Caldimonas thermodepolymerans: one gene and its partner. The protein of the gene in region 2 interacts with the protein of the main gene of each other region in a pairwise test. Links are inferred from orthologs where the notes say so. Each region holds a gene or a part of one and is shown on either strand. Other genes may lie near its edges.

Region 1 (6,070 bases), 1.2 Mb from region 2 along the record:
AAGCTGTTCGCGAACACCTACCTCGCGATGCGGGTGGCCTACTTCAACGAGCTGGACACCTACGCCGCCATCCACGGGCTAGACTCGCGCCAGATCATCGAGGGCGTCTGCCTGGACCCGCGCATCGGCGGCCACTACAACAACCCCTCGTTCGGCTACGGCGGCTACTGCCTGCCCAAGGACACCAAGCAGCTGCTGGCCAACTACAAGGACGTCCCGCAGAACCTGATCCGGGCCATCGTGGAGTCCAACACCACGCGCATGGACTTCGTGGCCGAGGACGTGCTGCGCCGGCAACCGAAGGTCGTGGGCATCTACCGCCTGATCATGAAGGCAGGCAGCGACAACTTCCGCGCCAGCAGCATCCAGGGCGTGATGAAGCGGCTGAAGGCCCGGGGCGTGGAACTGGTCGTTTACGAACCGGTCTTGAAGGAAGACGCCTTCGACGGCTCACGGCTCATCCGCGACCTGGCCGAGTTCAAGCAGCTCGCCGACGTGATCGTGGCGAACCGGCGCACGCCCGAGCTGGACGACGTGGCCGACAAGGTCTACACGCGGGACCTGTTCGGCAGGGACAGCTGAACCCTCCGGTCGCCGCTGCGCTGCAGGCCGGCGGGGGTTTTCGACGGCGATGACGGCCGGTTCCCAGCAGGCTCAGCCCTTCGCCAGCCGCCGCTCGACGAAGTCCAGCCGGTCCTGGCCCCAGAACAGCTCGCCTTCGATGACGTAGGTCGGCGCGCCGAAGACGCCGGCCTCGATCGCCAGTTCGGTGTCGAGTTCGTAGCGCTCGTGCGCGGCCTGGCTGTGCGCGTCCTCGATGCGCGAGGCGGGCAGCCCGGTCTCGGCCAGCAGCGCGACCAGCACCGCCTCGTCGGCGATGTTGCGTTCCTCGACCCACACGGCGCGCATGACGGCGCCGGCGATCTTCATCGCGGCCTCGGTGCCGTCCTTCATGTCCACCGCGATGATGAGCTTGGCCGCGTCGTCGCCGTTGACCGGGAAGAAGCGCGGCTCGACGTTGATCGGCAGGCCGAGATATTCGCCGAAGCGGCGCAGCTCGAGCAGCCGGTAGGCCTGGCGCTGCGGCGCGCGCTTGTTCAGCGGCACGCCGCCGGAGACCGGAAACACCTTGCCCCCGAGGTCCACCGGACGCACGCGCAGCGTCGCGCCGTACTTGCGGACCAGGTTCCAGAAGCGCTCGTGGCCCAGGTAGGCATACGGCGACTGCGGCGCAAAGTAGTAATCGACTGCAAGGCTCACAGGCAGGCTCCCTTCTTGCTGCGGCGCAGTCTAGCCCCGTTGCGCGCGCCTTGCCGGCGCGGCCGGATTGCCCGGGCCCCCCGGGAAAACCCGCTTGCCCGGGACGGGCAGCTCACTCCTGCAGCAGCGGGCGCAGGTAGCGGCCGGTGTAGCTGCGCTCGCAGGCGGCGACCTCTTCCGGCGTGCCGGTGACCACCACCGTGCCGCCGCCCGCGCCGCCCTCGGGGCCCATGTCGACGATCCAGTCGGCGGTCTTGATGACGTCCAGGTTGTGCTCGATCACGACGATGGTGTTGCCGTGGTCGCGCAGCTGGTGCAGCACGCGCAGCAGCAGCTCGATGTCGTGGAAATGCAGGCCGGTGGTGGGCTCGTCGAGGATGTACAGCGTGCGGCCGGTGTCGCGCTTGGACAGCTCCAGCGCCAGCTTCACCCGCTGCGCCTCGCCGCCCGAGAGCGTGGTCGCGCTCTGGCCCAGGCGGATGTAGCCCAGGCCCACGTCGATCAGCGTCTGCAGCTTGCGCGCGATCGCCGGCACGGCACTGAAGAACTCGCGCGCGTCCTCGACCGTCATGTCGAGCACTTCGCTGATGTTCTTGCCCTTGTACAGCACCTCCAGCGTCTCGCGGTTGTAGCGCTTGCCGTGGCAGACGTCGCAGGGCACGTAGACGTCGGGCAGGAAGTGCATCTCGACCTTGAGCACGCCGTCGCCCTGGCAGGCCTCGCAGCGGCCGCCCGCGACGTTGAAGCTGAAGCGCCCGGCGCCGTAGCCGCGCTCGCGCGCGGTGGGCACCTCGGCAAACAGCTCGCGGATCGGCGTGAACAGCCCCGTGTAGGTGGCCGGGTTGGAGCGCGGCGTGCGGCCGATGGGTGACTGGTCGACGTTGATGACCTTGTCGAAGGCGTCCAGTCCCTCGATGTCGTCGTGCGGCGCGGGCTCGAGGTGGCTCTGGTAGAGCTTGCGCGCCACCGCCGCGTAGAGCGTGTCGTTGACCAGCGTGGACTTGCCCGAGCCCGAGACGCCCGTCACGCAGGTGAACAGGCCGACGGGGATCTCGACCGTGACGCCCTTGAGGTTGTTGCCGCGCGCGTTGACGATCTTCAGCGTGCGCGGGTCGGTGGTGTCCTGCAGGCGGTGCCGCTTCCCGGGCACGGCGATCTTCAGCGTGCGCGCGAGGTAGCGGCCCGTGAGCGACGCCTCGTTGCGCGCGATCTCGTCCGGCGTGCCCTGCGCGACCACCTGGCCGCCGTGCGCGCCGGCGCCCGGGCCCATGTCGATCACGTGGTCGGCGGCACGGATCATGTCCTCGTCGTGCTCGACCACCAGCACCGAGTTGCCCAGGTTGCGCAGGTGCTTGAGCGTGCCGATCAGGCGGTCGTTGTCGCGCTGGTGCAGGCCGATGCTGGGTTCGTCCAGCACGTACATCACGCCGGTCAGGCCCGAGCCGATCTGGCTGGCCAGCCGGATGCGCTGCGCCTCGCCGCCCGAGAGCGTGTCGGCGCTGCGGTCCAGGCTCAGGTAGTCGAGCCCGACGTTGTTCAGGAAGCTCAGCCGCGCGCGGATCTCGCGCACCACCTTGTCGGCGATCTCGGCCTTGGCGCCCCTGAGCTGCAGCTGCTCGAAGTAGCGCTGCGCCTCGCGCAGGGTCGCGCGCGAGATCTCGTAGATCGGCGTGCCCTGCTGGGTGTCGCCGTCGACCAGCTTCACGAAGCGGGCCTCGCGGCGCAGCCGCGTGCCCTGGCATTCCGGGCAGGGGCGCGCGGCCTGGTAGCGCGCCAGCTCCTCGCGCACCGCGACCGAGTCGGTCTCGCGGAAGCGCCGCTCGAAGTTGGGGATGATGCCCTCGAAGGGGTGCCAGCGCTTGACGGTGCGCTTGCGCCCGCCGGTGCCCTCGGCCTGGTAGACGAACTCGATCTCCTCGCTGCCGGAGCCGTACAGCAGCACCTGCCGGGCCTGCTCGGGCAGTTCCTCGAACGGCAGGTCGATGTCGAAGCCGTAGTGGCGCGCGACGCTCTCGAGCATCGAGAAGGTGTAGGCGTTGCGGCGGTCCCAGCCCTTGACCGCGCCGCTGGCCAGGCTCAGCGACGGGAAGGCGACCACGCGCTCGGGGTCGAACACCGTCACCTCGCCCAGGCCGTCACAGGCCGGGCAGGCGCCCACCGGCGAGTTGAACGAGAACAGGCGCGGCTCCAGCTCGGCCAGCGAGTAGGTGCACGCCGGACAGGCGAACTTGCTGGAGAACAGGTGCTCGCGCCCGCTGTCCATCTCCAGCGCGATCGCGCGCCCGTCGGCGATGCGCAGCGCCGCCTCGAAGCTCTCGGCCAGGCGCTGCTGCATGTCCGGGCGCACCTTGAGGCGGTCGACCACCACGTCGATGTCGTGCTTCTCGGTCTTCTTCAGCGCGGGCACGTCGGCCGCCTCGTAGACCGTGCCGTCGATGCGGAAGCGCACGTAGCCCTTGGCCTGCATGTCGTGGAACAGCTCGACGTGCTCGCCCTTGCGGTCGCGCACCACGGGCGCGAGGATCATCAGCCGCGTCTCGGCCGGCAGGGCCAGCACCGCGTCGACCATCTGGCTGACGCTCTGCGCTTCCAGCGGCAGGTCGTGCTCGGGGCAGAACGGGGTGCCGGCGCGCGCGTACAGCAGGCGCAGGTAGTCGTGGATCTCGGTGACCGTGCCAACGGTGGAGCGCGGGTTGTGGCTGGTGGCCTTCTGCTCGATCGAGATCGCCGGGCTCAGGCCCTCGATGACGTCCACGTCCGGCTTGTCCATCAGCTCGAGGAACTGCCGCGCGTAGGCCGACAGGCTTTCGACGTAGCGCCTCTGCCCCTCGGCATAGAGCGTGTCGAAGGCCAGCGACGACTTGCCCGAGCCGGACAGCCCGGTGATCACCACCAGCTGGTGGCGCGGGATGTCGATGTCGATGTTCTTCAGGTTGTGGGTGCGCGCGCCGCGCACGCGGATCTGCGGGCTCTCGGGCTGCACGGGCTGCGAGGCGGCGAGGGACGGCAGGTCGGGGGTAGGTCGCGCGGACATGCGGGAACGGCCTGGGATCGAACGGGAAAACCCACCATCATAGTGATGATGGCCGGCGCGCATCCAGCGCGGCAGAACCGCGTAGCATCGCGGGCATGCGCACCGACCGCCGTTTCCCTGCAAGTCGCATGCACGCCGCGGCCCTGGCCGCCGCCCTCATCCTCGCCGGCTGCGGCGGGGGCGTCTACTGGAGCATCGGTGGCGACGACGAGCCCGACGTCGAGCTCGCCGCGCAGCCCGAGGTGGTGCGCTCCGGCGAGACGCTGGAGCTGCAGGCCGGCGCCAGCGGCGGCGTCGGCAGCGTGGTCGAGGTGCGCTTCTACCGGGTCGACGACAACGGCGCGCGCGTGCTGCTTGGCTCGGACCTCGACCGGCCGTTTCGCCTGACCGTGCGCGCGCCGACCGTGACCGAGCCCACCGCGGTGCGGTACCAGGCCCGCGCCTGGGACGAATGGGGCAACCGCGGCCAGAGCCCGACGGTCACCGTGACGGTGCAGCCGTAAGCCGGCACCGCCCCGCGCGGGTGCGCCCGCCGGCGCCCGCCCCGCCGTGATTCGCCCCCAGGCCTCGCGGCCGCCCCCTGTCGGCCGCGTACAACACCTGCACGGGAATGTTCATTTCTTCCTCGCGGCCAGTGCGGTGGACTCTGTAAAGTTCTGACACATTTTGTTTCGTTATTCACAAACTCGTCCTGCCTTTCGGAGCCCTCCATGCCCGTCCGCACTGTCCTGTCCCCGGCCCTGGCGGCCGCCGCCCTGGCGTTCAGCACGGCCTCCCATGCCGGTGAGGTGTACGGCAACATCGGCCTGCCCGGCCTGATGATCGGCTATGCCCACGCGGTCAACGACCGCCTGACGCTGCGTGCCGACGTGGCCAGCATCGGCTCGATCAGCGCCGACGGACGCGAGGAAGGCATCGAGTACGACGGCAAGGCGCGCCTGAACCGCGCCGGCCTGTTCGCCGACTGGTTCGTGTTCGGCTCGGGCGGCTTCCGCCTGACCGGCGGCATCACCATCAACGACATGCGCATCAACCTGCGCGCCCAGGGCAGCGGCCAGACCGTGCACATCGGCGACACCGACTACGTGCTGTCGGCCGACGACCGCCTGGACGTGCGCGTCAAGTTTCCGACCGTCACGCCGTACATCGGCATCGGCTGGGGCCACCAGCCGCAAGGCACCGGCTGGGGCTTCGTGGCCGACCTGGGCGCCTCGATCGGCAAGGCCAAGGTGCGCGGCAAGGCCACCGGCCCGACGCTGGACAACCCCGCGGCGCAGGAAGACTTCCGCAAGGAACTGGACGAGCTGCGCGACGGGGTCGGCAAGGTCCGCTTCGTGCCGCAGCTGAGCATCGGCGTCAGCTACCGCTTCTGATCTCCCGCGCAGCGCCCGCGCGCGCCTGCACGGGGCCGGGTTCACGCCACCCGGGCCCGGTGTCGTTCCGGCCGGCGGCCAGGGCCCCGGGCGCGCCAGGGCCATGCCGGGGCGTGGACAATCCGTCGCATGTGGAACGACCACGAGGGTGGAGAAGGAGCCGGGCCCGAGGGTGGGACAATCCGTCGCATGTGGAACGACCTCCCGCCCCCGCTGGCCGCCGCGATCGAGGAAGTGCGTGCCCTCGCGCAGCAGCGCGCCTGGCAGCTGCCCGACGCGGCCACGCTCGCCGAGGCCCGGCGGCTGCTCGCGCTGGTCGGTGCCGGCTGGCCGCCGCCGCAGGTGCAGGTGGAACCCGACGGACAGGTGTCGCTGACCTGGGAGGCCGGCCCGCGCGGCTGGC
Region 2 (8,631 bases):
TGAGGGCTCTGACCTGCTGCACCGCCGCCGCGTAGTCGTGGCGTTCGTCGATGCACTCGCGCAGGGCCTCGAGCATCTCGCGGCGCCGGGCGCGCACCTGGGCGGCCAGCGCGTCAAGGGCGTCCTCGTCCCGCGCCTCGTCCAGGGCCTCGCGCCAGGCCATCTGCTGCATCAGGAAGTCGGCCGGCATGGCGGTGTTGCTCTCGGCCTGCACCGGCGCGCCGTTCAGCTCGCACAGGTACGCCGCGCGCTTGAGCGGGTGCTTGAGCCGCTGGTAGGCCTCGTTGACGCGCACGGCCCATTGCATCGCCACCCGTTGGGCGGCCGTGCCCTGCGCGGCGAAGCGGTCCGGGTGCACCTGCGCCTGCAGCGCCTTCCACCGTTCGTCCAGCAGCGCCGGCTCGACGGCAAAGCGCCGCGGCAGGTCGAACAGTTCGAAATCGTCGAGATCGAGCCGGAGCGAGCCAGTCACGACCGCTCCTGCAGCAGCCGGCCCCATCCCCTCACACGCGGAACGACTCGCCGCATCCGCAACGGTCCTTCTCGTTGGGGTTGTTGAAGCGGAAGCCCTCGTTCAGCCCTTCGCGCACGAAATCGAGTTCGGTGCCGTCGAGGTACGGCAGGCTCTTGGGATCGACCAGCACCTTGACCCCGTGGCCCTCGAAGACATGGTCCTCGGGCGCCACGGCGTCGGCGTACTCGAGCTTGTAGGCCAGGCCGGAACAGCCGGTGGTCTTCACGCCCAGACGCACGCCGATGCCCCTGCCTCGCTTGGCGAGGTACTTCTGCACATGTCGCGCTGCCGCTTCGGTCAATGTCACCGCCATGGCGTCCGACCCGTTCATCAAGCGACCGCCTTCTTGGCCTTGTAGTCCTGCACGGCCGCCTTGATGGCGTCCTCTGCCAGGATCGAGCAGTGGATCTTCACCGGCGGCAGGGCCAGCTCTTCGGCGATCTGCGTGTTCTTGATCTGCATCGCCTCGTCCAGCGTCTTGCCCTTGACCCATTCGGTCACCAGGGAGCTGGAGGCGATCGCCGACCCGCAACCGTAGGTCTTGAAGCGGGCGTCCTCGATGACGCCGGTCTCGGGATTCACCTTGATCTGCAGCTTCATCACGTCGCCGCACGCAGGCGCGCCCACCATGCCGGTCCCGACGGTGTCGTCGCTCTTGTCGAACGAACCGACGTTGCGGGGGTTCTCGTAGTGGTCGATCACCTTCTCGCTGTATGCCATGTCAATCTCCTACTACTGCTTGATCAGTGCGCGGTCCACTGGATGGCGTTCAGGTCGATGCCGTCCTTGTACATCTCCCACAGCGGGGAGAGCTCGCGCAGCTTGGCAACACGGTCCTTCAGCGTGGCAACGGCGTAGTCGATCTCCTCTGCGGTCGTGAAGCGGCCGATGGTCATGCGCAGCGACGAGTGCGCCAGTTCGTCGCTGCGGCCGAGCGCGCGCAGCACGTAGCTGGGCTCCAGGCTGGCCGAGGTACAGGCCGAACCGGACGAGACGGCGATGCCCTTGATGCCCATGATGAGGGACTCGCCTTCGACGAAGTTGAAGGACGCGTTGACGTTGTGCGGCACGCGGTGTTCCAGGCTGCCGTTGATGAACACCTGCTCGATGCCCATGATGCCGTCCAGCAGGCGGCGCTGCAGGCCGCGGATGCGCTCCAGCTCGGTGTGCATCTCTTCCTTGGCGATGCGATAGGCCTCGCCCATGCCGACGATCTGGTGCGTCGGCAGCGTGCCCGAGCGCAGGCCGCGCTCGTGGCCGCCGCCGTGCATCTGCGGTTCCAGGCGCACGCGCGGCTTGCGGCGCACGTACAGCGCGCCGATGCCCTTCGGGCCGTAGGTCTTGTGCGAGGCCAGGCTCATCAGGTCGACCGGCAGCTTCGACAGGTCGATCTCGACCTTGCCGGTGGCCTGCGCCGCATCGACGTGGAAGATGATCCCGCGCTCGCGGCACATCGCCCCGATCGTCGCGATGTCCTGGATCACGCCGATCTCGTTGTTGACGAACATCACCGACACCAGGATGGTGTCCGGGCGCAGCGCGTCCCGGAAGCGGTCGAGGTCGAGCAGGCCGTCTTCCTGGACGTCGAGGTAGGTGACCTCGAAGCCCTGGCGCTCGAGCTCGCGGCAGGTGTCCAGCACCGCCTTGTGCTCGGTCTTGACCGTGATGATGTGCTTGCCCTTGCCCTTGTAGAAGTGCGCCGCCCCCTTCAGGGCCAGGTTGTCGGATTCGGTGGCGCCGGACGTCCAGATGATCTCGCGCGGGTCGGCGCCGATCAGGTCGGCGACCTGCGCACGCGCCTTCTCGACGGCTTCCTCCGCCTCCCATCCCCAGGCGTGGCTGCGCGAGGCCGGGTTGCCAAAATGCTCGCGCAACCAGGGAATCATGGCGTCGACCACGCGCGGATCGACCGGCGTGGTGGCGCCGTAGTCCATGTAGATGGGGAAGTGAGGCGTCATGTCCATGTTGCTTGCGTCAGGAGCCTTGCGGCCCCGGCTGGCAGAAAAGCAGAAAACCCGAAAACGGCACGCGGCGGATCGCACCGCCGCGAGCCCTTACTTGGAAAATGCGTTGCCGAGCGCGAACACCGAGTTCGGCGCGTTGACCTTGATCGGCTTGACCACCGGCTGGCTGGAAATCGCGCGCTTGACCGGCTGCTCCTCGATCGAGATGCCGCGGGCCAGCTGGTCCTCCACCAGCTTCTTCAGCGTGATGGAGTCCAGGTACTCGATCATCTTGGCATTCAGGCTCGCCCACAGGTCGTGCGTCATGCAACGACCCTGGTCGCTCATGCAGTTTTCCTTGCCGCCGCAGCCGGTGGCGTCGATCGGCTCGTCCACCGCCACGATGATGTCGGCCACGGTGATCTCCTCGGCCTTGCGGCCCAGCGAATACCCGCCGCCAGGACCTCGGGTGCTCTCCACCAGCTCGTGCCGACGCAGCTTCCCGAACAGCTGCTCGAGATAGGACAGCGAAATCTGTTGCCGCTGGCTGATCGCGGCCAGCGCCACCGGCCCCTGATGCTCCCGCAGGGCTAGATCGATCATGGCGGTGACGGCAAAGCGGCCTTTGGTGGTGAGACGCATGGCAAGCTCCTTAAAGCTTTCAGCTGCGCGCTGAAGTGTTGAACCCAAACAGCTTGTGGCCCGGGTGAACCCTCGGTTGTTTCCGACTGATTTACTCGAATTTTACCTGAAGCCTAGTTTTTTGGTCAAGTTTTGGTCAGGAAGTTCCTGAGACCAGCACGCGGCGTTCCAGCAGGTGGGTCAGCAGCCCGGCACAGGCGTCCTCGAGGTAGTCCAGCACCGTCTCGAAGCCCTGCGGCCCCCCGTAGTAGGGGTCGGGCACCACGTCGTGCCGGTGCCGCGTGGCGAACTCCATCAGGCGGCGCAGCTTGTGGCGGTGCTCGGGCGGGCAGGCCGCTTCGAGGACGGCCAGGTTGGCCCAGTCCATGGCCAGCAGCAGGTCGAAGCGTTCGAAGTCCCGGGCGCAGACCTGCCGGGCCCGCAGCCCGCGCAGGTCGTACCCGCGCCGGGCCGCATGCTGCTGGGCCCGCTCGTCCGGCGGCTCGCCGACGTGGTAGTCGTGCGTGCCGGCCGAATCGACCAGCACCTGCGACCGCAGGCCTGCCTGCTCGACCAGGCGCCGGAACACCCCTTCGGCGGTCGGCGAGCGGCAGATGTTGCCCATGCAGACAAACAGGACGGAAACGCGGGAAGACGGCTTGAACAACTTCATGGGGCACAAGTCTAGGCTGCCGGCGCCCTGCGCCAGGCGTACGGGCCAAATCCGACGTGGTCGTCTGCGGTGCCCTCATCGGCGTCCCCGGTCTGCGCGGCTGCGAACCGCGTGACGGTCCAACCCTTCAAGGTAAGGCAACCACGCCAGAGTTCAAGGGGCCAGCCGCTGCGCCCGGCAGGTGCGGGGCCGCGCCGGAGCGGGGCGGCCTCAACCGGCGGCGGCGACGTTGTCCCCGCCGCCCGCACCGAAGGCCTGCTGCTTGAGCATGGCCAGCTGGTCGCGCACGCGGGCGGCCTTCTCGAACTCCAGGTTGCGCGCGTACTCGAGCATCTGCTTCTCGAGCTGCTTGACGCGCTTGCCCAGGTCCTTCTCGGACAGCGCCTCGACCCGCGCCACCTCCTCGGCCGCCCGGGCCGCTCCGCGGGACGCGTCCTGCGAGTAGACGCCGTCGATCAGCTCCTTGACCTGCTTCTGCACGGTGCGCGGGGTGATGCCGTGCGCCTGGTTGTAGGCCAGCTGCTTGGCGCGGCGGCGCTCGGTCTCCTCGATCGCGCGGCGCATCGAGTCGGTGATGCGGTCGGCGTACAGGATGGCCTTGCCGTTGGCGTTGCGCGCGGCCCGGCCGATGGTCTGGATCAGCGAGCGCTCGGCGCGCAGAAAGCCTTCCTTGTCGGCGTCCAGGATGGCCACCAGCGAGACCTCGGGGATGTCCAGGCCCTCGCGCAGCAGGTTGATGCCCACCAGCACGTCGAAGGTGCCCAGGCGCAGGTCGCGGATGATCTCGACACGCTCGACGGTGTCGATGTCCGAGTGCAGGTAGCGCACCTTGACCCCGTTGTCGGCCAGGTAGTCGGTCAGCTGCTCGGCCATGCGCTTGGTCAGCGTGGTGATCAGCACCCGCTCGTTGGCCTCGACCCGCTCGCGGATCTCCTGCAGCACGTCGTCCACCTGGTGAGTGGCCGGGCGCACCTCGACCACCGGGTCGACCAGGCCGGTGGGGCGCACCACCTGCTCGACCACCTGCCCGGCGTGCAGCTTCTCGTAGTCGCCCGGGGTCGCGGAGACGAACACTGCCTGGCGCATCTTGCGCTCGAACTCCTCGAACTTCAGCGGCCGGTTGTCCAGCGCCGACGGCAGGCGGAAGCCGTACTCGACCAGCACCTCCTTGCGCGCCCGGTCGCCGTTGTACATGCCGCCCAGCTGGCCGATCAGCACGTGGCTTTCGTCGAGGAACATCAGCGCGTCGGGCGGCAGGTAGTCCACCAGGGTCGGCGGCGGCTCGCCAGGCTTGGCACCCGAGAGGTGCCGGGAGTAGTTCTCGATGCCCTTGCAGTGCCCCACCTCCTGCAGCATCTCCAGGTCGAAGCGGGTGCGCTGCTCCAGACGCTGCGCCTCGACCAGCTTGCCGGCCTTGACCAGCTCGTCCAGGCGCTGGCGCAGCTCCTCCTTGATGCCCTCGATCGCGCGCAGCACCTGCTCGCGCGGCGTCACGTAGTGGCTCGACGGGTAGACCACGAAGCGCGGGATCTTCTGCACGATGCGCCCGGTCAGCGGATCCAGCAGCGCCAGCGATTCGATCTCGTCGTCGAACAGCTCGATGCGCAGCGCCAGCTCCGAGTGTTCGGCGGGGAACACGTCGATGGTGTCGCCACGCACGCGGAAGGTGCCGCGTCCGAAGTCCATCTCGTTGCGGGTGTACTGCATGCGGATCAGCTGGGCGATCAGGTCGCGCTGCCCCAGGCGGTCGCCGGTGCGCACGATCAGCCGCATCTGCGTGTAGTCCTCGGGCTTGCCGATACCGTAGATCGCGCTGACCGTGGCCACGATCACCACGTCGCGGCGCTCCAGCAGGCTCTTGGTCGCCGACAGCCGCATCTGCTCGATGTGCTCGTTGATCGAGCTGTCCTTCTCGATGAACAGGTCGCGCTGCGGGACGTAGGCCTCGGGCTGGTAGTAGTCGTAGTAGCTGACGAAGTACTCGACCGCGTTGCGCGGGAAGAACTCGCGGAACTCGCTGTACAGCTGCGCGGCGAGCGTCTTGTTCGGCGCGAACACGATGGCCGGACGGCCCAGCCGGGCGATCACGTTGGCCATCGTGTAGGTCTTGCCCGAGCCGGTCACGCCCAGCAGGGTCTGGAACGACAGCCCGTCGCGCACCCCCTCGACCAGCTGCTCGATCGCGGTGGGCTGGTCGCCGGCCGGCGGATACGGCTGGTAGAGCTGGAACGGTGAATCCGGGAAGCGGACGAACTTGTTCTCGTCCAGTGACACGACTTCCGTCAGAGCTTCTGTCATGGAGTCCTGGGCATGCGCCTAAAATGCGGGTTATCCCTTGCCCACGGGCGGCAAGGGAAGCCGACTAGATTAGCCCAACTGCCCGCGCCACTCCACTGACAAGGACTGACTACCCATGGCCTCGCTTTTCGCCGCGGTCGAAATGGCCCCTCGCGACCCGATCCTGGGCCTGAACGAACAATTCAACGCCGATCCCAACCCCAACAAGGTGAACCTGGGCGTGGGCGTCTATTACGACGACAACGGCAAGCTGCCGCTGCTCAAGTGCGTGGCCGCGGCCGAAAAGCAGCTGCTGGAGGCCCCCAAGGCGCGCGGCTACCTGCCCATCGACGGCATCGCCGCCTATGACAAGGCCGTGCAGGGCCTGGTGTTCGGCGCCGACAGCGAGGCGGTCAAGGGCGGCCGCATCGCCACCGTGCAGGGCCTGGGCGGCACCGGCGGCCTGAAGGTCGGGGCCGACTTCCTCAAGAAGATCAACCCCGGCGCGCAGGTGCTGATCAGCGACCCGAGCTGGGAAAACCACCGCGCGCTGTTCGAGGCGGCGGGCTTTGCCGTCGGCACCTACCCCTACTACGACGCGGCCAAGCGCGGCATCAACTTCGAAGGCATGCTGGCCGCGCTGAACGCCGCGCCGGCCGGCACCATCGTCGTGCTGCACGCCTGCTGCCACAACCCCACCGGCTACGACCTGACCCCCGAGCAGTGGAAGCAGGTCGTCGAGGCGATCAAGGCGCGCAACCTGGTGCCCTTCCTCGACATGGCCTACCAGGGCTTCGGCGAAGGCATCGCGGAAGACGGCGCGGTGATCGGCCTGTTCCTGGACGCCGGCCTGGACTTCTTCGTCTCGACCTCGTTCTCCAAGAGCTTCTCGCTGTACGGCGAGCGCGTCGGCGCCCTGAGCGTGGTCGCAGCCAGCAAGGAAGAGGCCGACCGCGTGCTGAGCCAGCTCAAGCGCGTGATCCGCACCAACTACTCCAACCCGCCGACCCACGGTGCCCAGGTGGTCGCCACCGTGCTGACCTCTCCCGAGCTGCGCCAGCTGTGGGAGGAGGAACTGGCCGGCATGCGCCAGCGCATCAAGCAGATGCGTGCGGCGCTGGTCGAGAAGCTGAAGGCCGCCGGCGTCAAGCAGGACATGGGCTTCATCACCCAGCAGAAGGGCATGTTCAGCTACTCGGGCCTGACCAAGGAGCAGATGCAGCGCCTGCGCAGCGAGTTCGGCGTCTACGGCGTGGATTCCGGCCGCATCTGCGTGGCGGCGCTCAACAGCAAGAACCTGGACTACGTCGCCCAGGCGATCGCCAAGGTCTGCTGAGCACGGCGCACCGCACCGGATCGGGAAATGGGGCTTCGGCCCCATTTTTCATGCCCGGACGCTCCGCCACCATCCCCCCCCCCTGGGAAATTCCCGGAATCGAGGGTTTCTGCGCCCGACCCGGAGTGCACGGGGGCCGCAGCCTCCATAGAATGGTGCATTGCAACAAATGCACACGGGCCGCGCATGCGTCTTGCATGAGCCCGAATCCGTGCTGCAGCCCTGGGGCTGGAAAGGGACCGACGATGCTGTACCAGATCTACGAAACCCAGCGCGCGCTGCTGACGCCGTTCTCGGAGTTCGCCAGCGCCTCGGCCAAGCTCTACAGCCACCCCCTGTCGCCCTTCACGCACGCCTTCGGGGCCGAGCGCATCGCCGCGGGCTTCGACCTGCTGCACCGGCTGGCCAAGGAGTACGAGAAGCCGCCGTTCGACATCACCTCGGTGCAGGTCAACGGCGTGGACGTGGCGGTGCAGGAACGCGTCGCACTGGAGAAGCCCTTCTGCCGGCTGCTGCGCTTCAAGCGCTTCACCGACGACCCGAAGCTGCTGCCCAAGATGAAGGACCAGCCCACCGTGCTGGTGGTGGCGCCGCTATCGGGACACCACGCGACCCTGCTGCGCGACACGGTGCGCATGCTGCTGCGCGACCACAAGGTCTACATCACCGACTGGATCGACGCGCGCATGGTGCCGGCGGAGGTCGGCCCCTTCCACCTGGATGACTACGTGGAGTACGTGCAGGAGTTCATCCGCCACATCGGCCCGCACGTGCACGTGATGTCGGTGTGCCAGCCCACCGTGCCGGTGCTGGCCGCGATCTCGCTGATGGCCACGCGCGGCGAGCAGACGCCCCGCTCGATGACCATGATGGGCGGGCCGATCGACGCCCGCAGGAGCCCGACCGCGGTCAACAACCTGGCCACGACGCGCAGCTACGAGTGGTTCGAGAACAACGTGATCTACCGGGTGCCGCCGAACTACCCCGGTGCCGGCCGGCGCGTCTACCCGGGCTTCCTGCAGTACACCGGGTTCGTCGCGATGAACCCGGACCGGCACGTCAGCTCGCACTACGACTATTTCCTCGACCTGGTGCGCGGCGACGGCGACAGCGCCGAGGCCCACCGCAGGTTCTACGACGAGTACAACGCGGTGCTCGACATGCCGGCCGAGTACTACCTCGACACCATCAAGACGGTGTTCCAGGACTTCGCGCTGGTCAACGGCACCTGGCGCGTGCGCGGCGAGCTGGTGCGCCCCCAGGACAT

Evidence for each region.
Region 1: the proteins of uvrB (region 2) and uvrA interact in binary tests that used the Escherichia coli proteins (3 or more experiments, as listed by UniProt). The link is inferred for Caldimonas thermodepolymerans from one-to-one orthologs.

Annotation. Positions count from the first base shown.
Region 1 is NZ_CP064338.1:253,412-259,481, reverse strand. What follows is about bases 1,173-4,618. They hold uvrA (excinuclease ABC subunit UvrA), read right to left. Parts: upstream 4,295-4,618; coding sequence 1,373-4,294; downstream 1,173-1,372. Other genes in these bases: IS481_RS01265 (hypothetical protein), read left to right, coding at 4,390-4,618; IS481_RS01275 (2-hydroxychromene-2-carboxylate isomerase), read right to left, coding at 1,173-1,260. In the rest of the region: IS481_RS01280 (nucleotide sugar dehydrogenase), read left to right, coding at 1-582; more of IS481_RS01275, read right to left, coding at 655-1,172; more of IS481_RS01265, read left to right, coding at 4,619-4,797; IS481_RS01260 (hypothetical protein), read left to right, coding at 5,005-5,667; IS481_RS01255 (hypothetical protein), read left to right, coding at 5,857-6,070. UniProt on the Escherichia coli protein: The UvrABC repair system catalyzes the recognition and processing of DNA lesions. UvrA is an ATPase and a DNA-binding protein. A damage recognition complex composed of 2 UvrA and 2 UvrB subunits scans DNA for abnormalities.
Region 2 is NZ_CP064338.1:1,488,154-1,496,784, reverse strand. Bases 3,506-6,427 are described here. They hold uvrB (excinuclease ABC subunit UvrB), read right to left. Parts: upstream 6,050-6,427; coding sequence 3,962-6,049; downstream 3,506-3,961. Other genes in these bases: IS481_RS07135 (amino acid aminotransferase), read left to right, coding at 6,165-6,427; IS481_RS07145 (low molecular weight protein-tyrosine-phosphatase), read right to left, coding at 3,506-3,751. Also shown: Fe-S protein assembly co-chaperone HscB, read right to left, coding at 1-472; iron-sulfur cluster assembly protein IscA, read right to left, coding at 504-827; Fe-S cluster assembly scaffold IscU, read right to left, coding at 845-1,234; IS481_RS07155 (IscS subfamily cysteine desulfurase), read right to left, coding at 1,258-2,478; Fe-S cluster assembly transcriptional regulator IscR, read right to left, coding at 2,569-3,099; more of IS481_RS07145, read right to left, coding at 3,236-3,505; more of IS481_RS07135, read left to right, coding at 6,428-7,364; IS481_RS07130 (polyhydroxyalkanoate depolymerase), read left to right, coding at 7,610-8,631. UniProt on the Escherichia coli protein: The UvrABC repair system catalyzes the recognition and processing of DNA lesions. A damage recognition complex composed of 2 UvrA and 2 UvrB subunits scans DNA for abnormalities.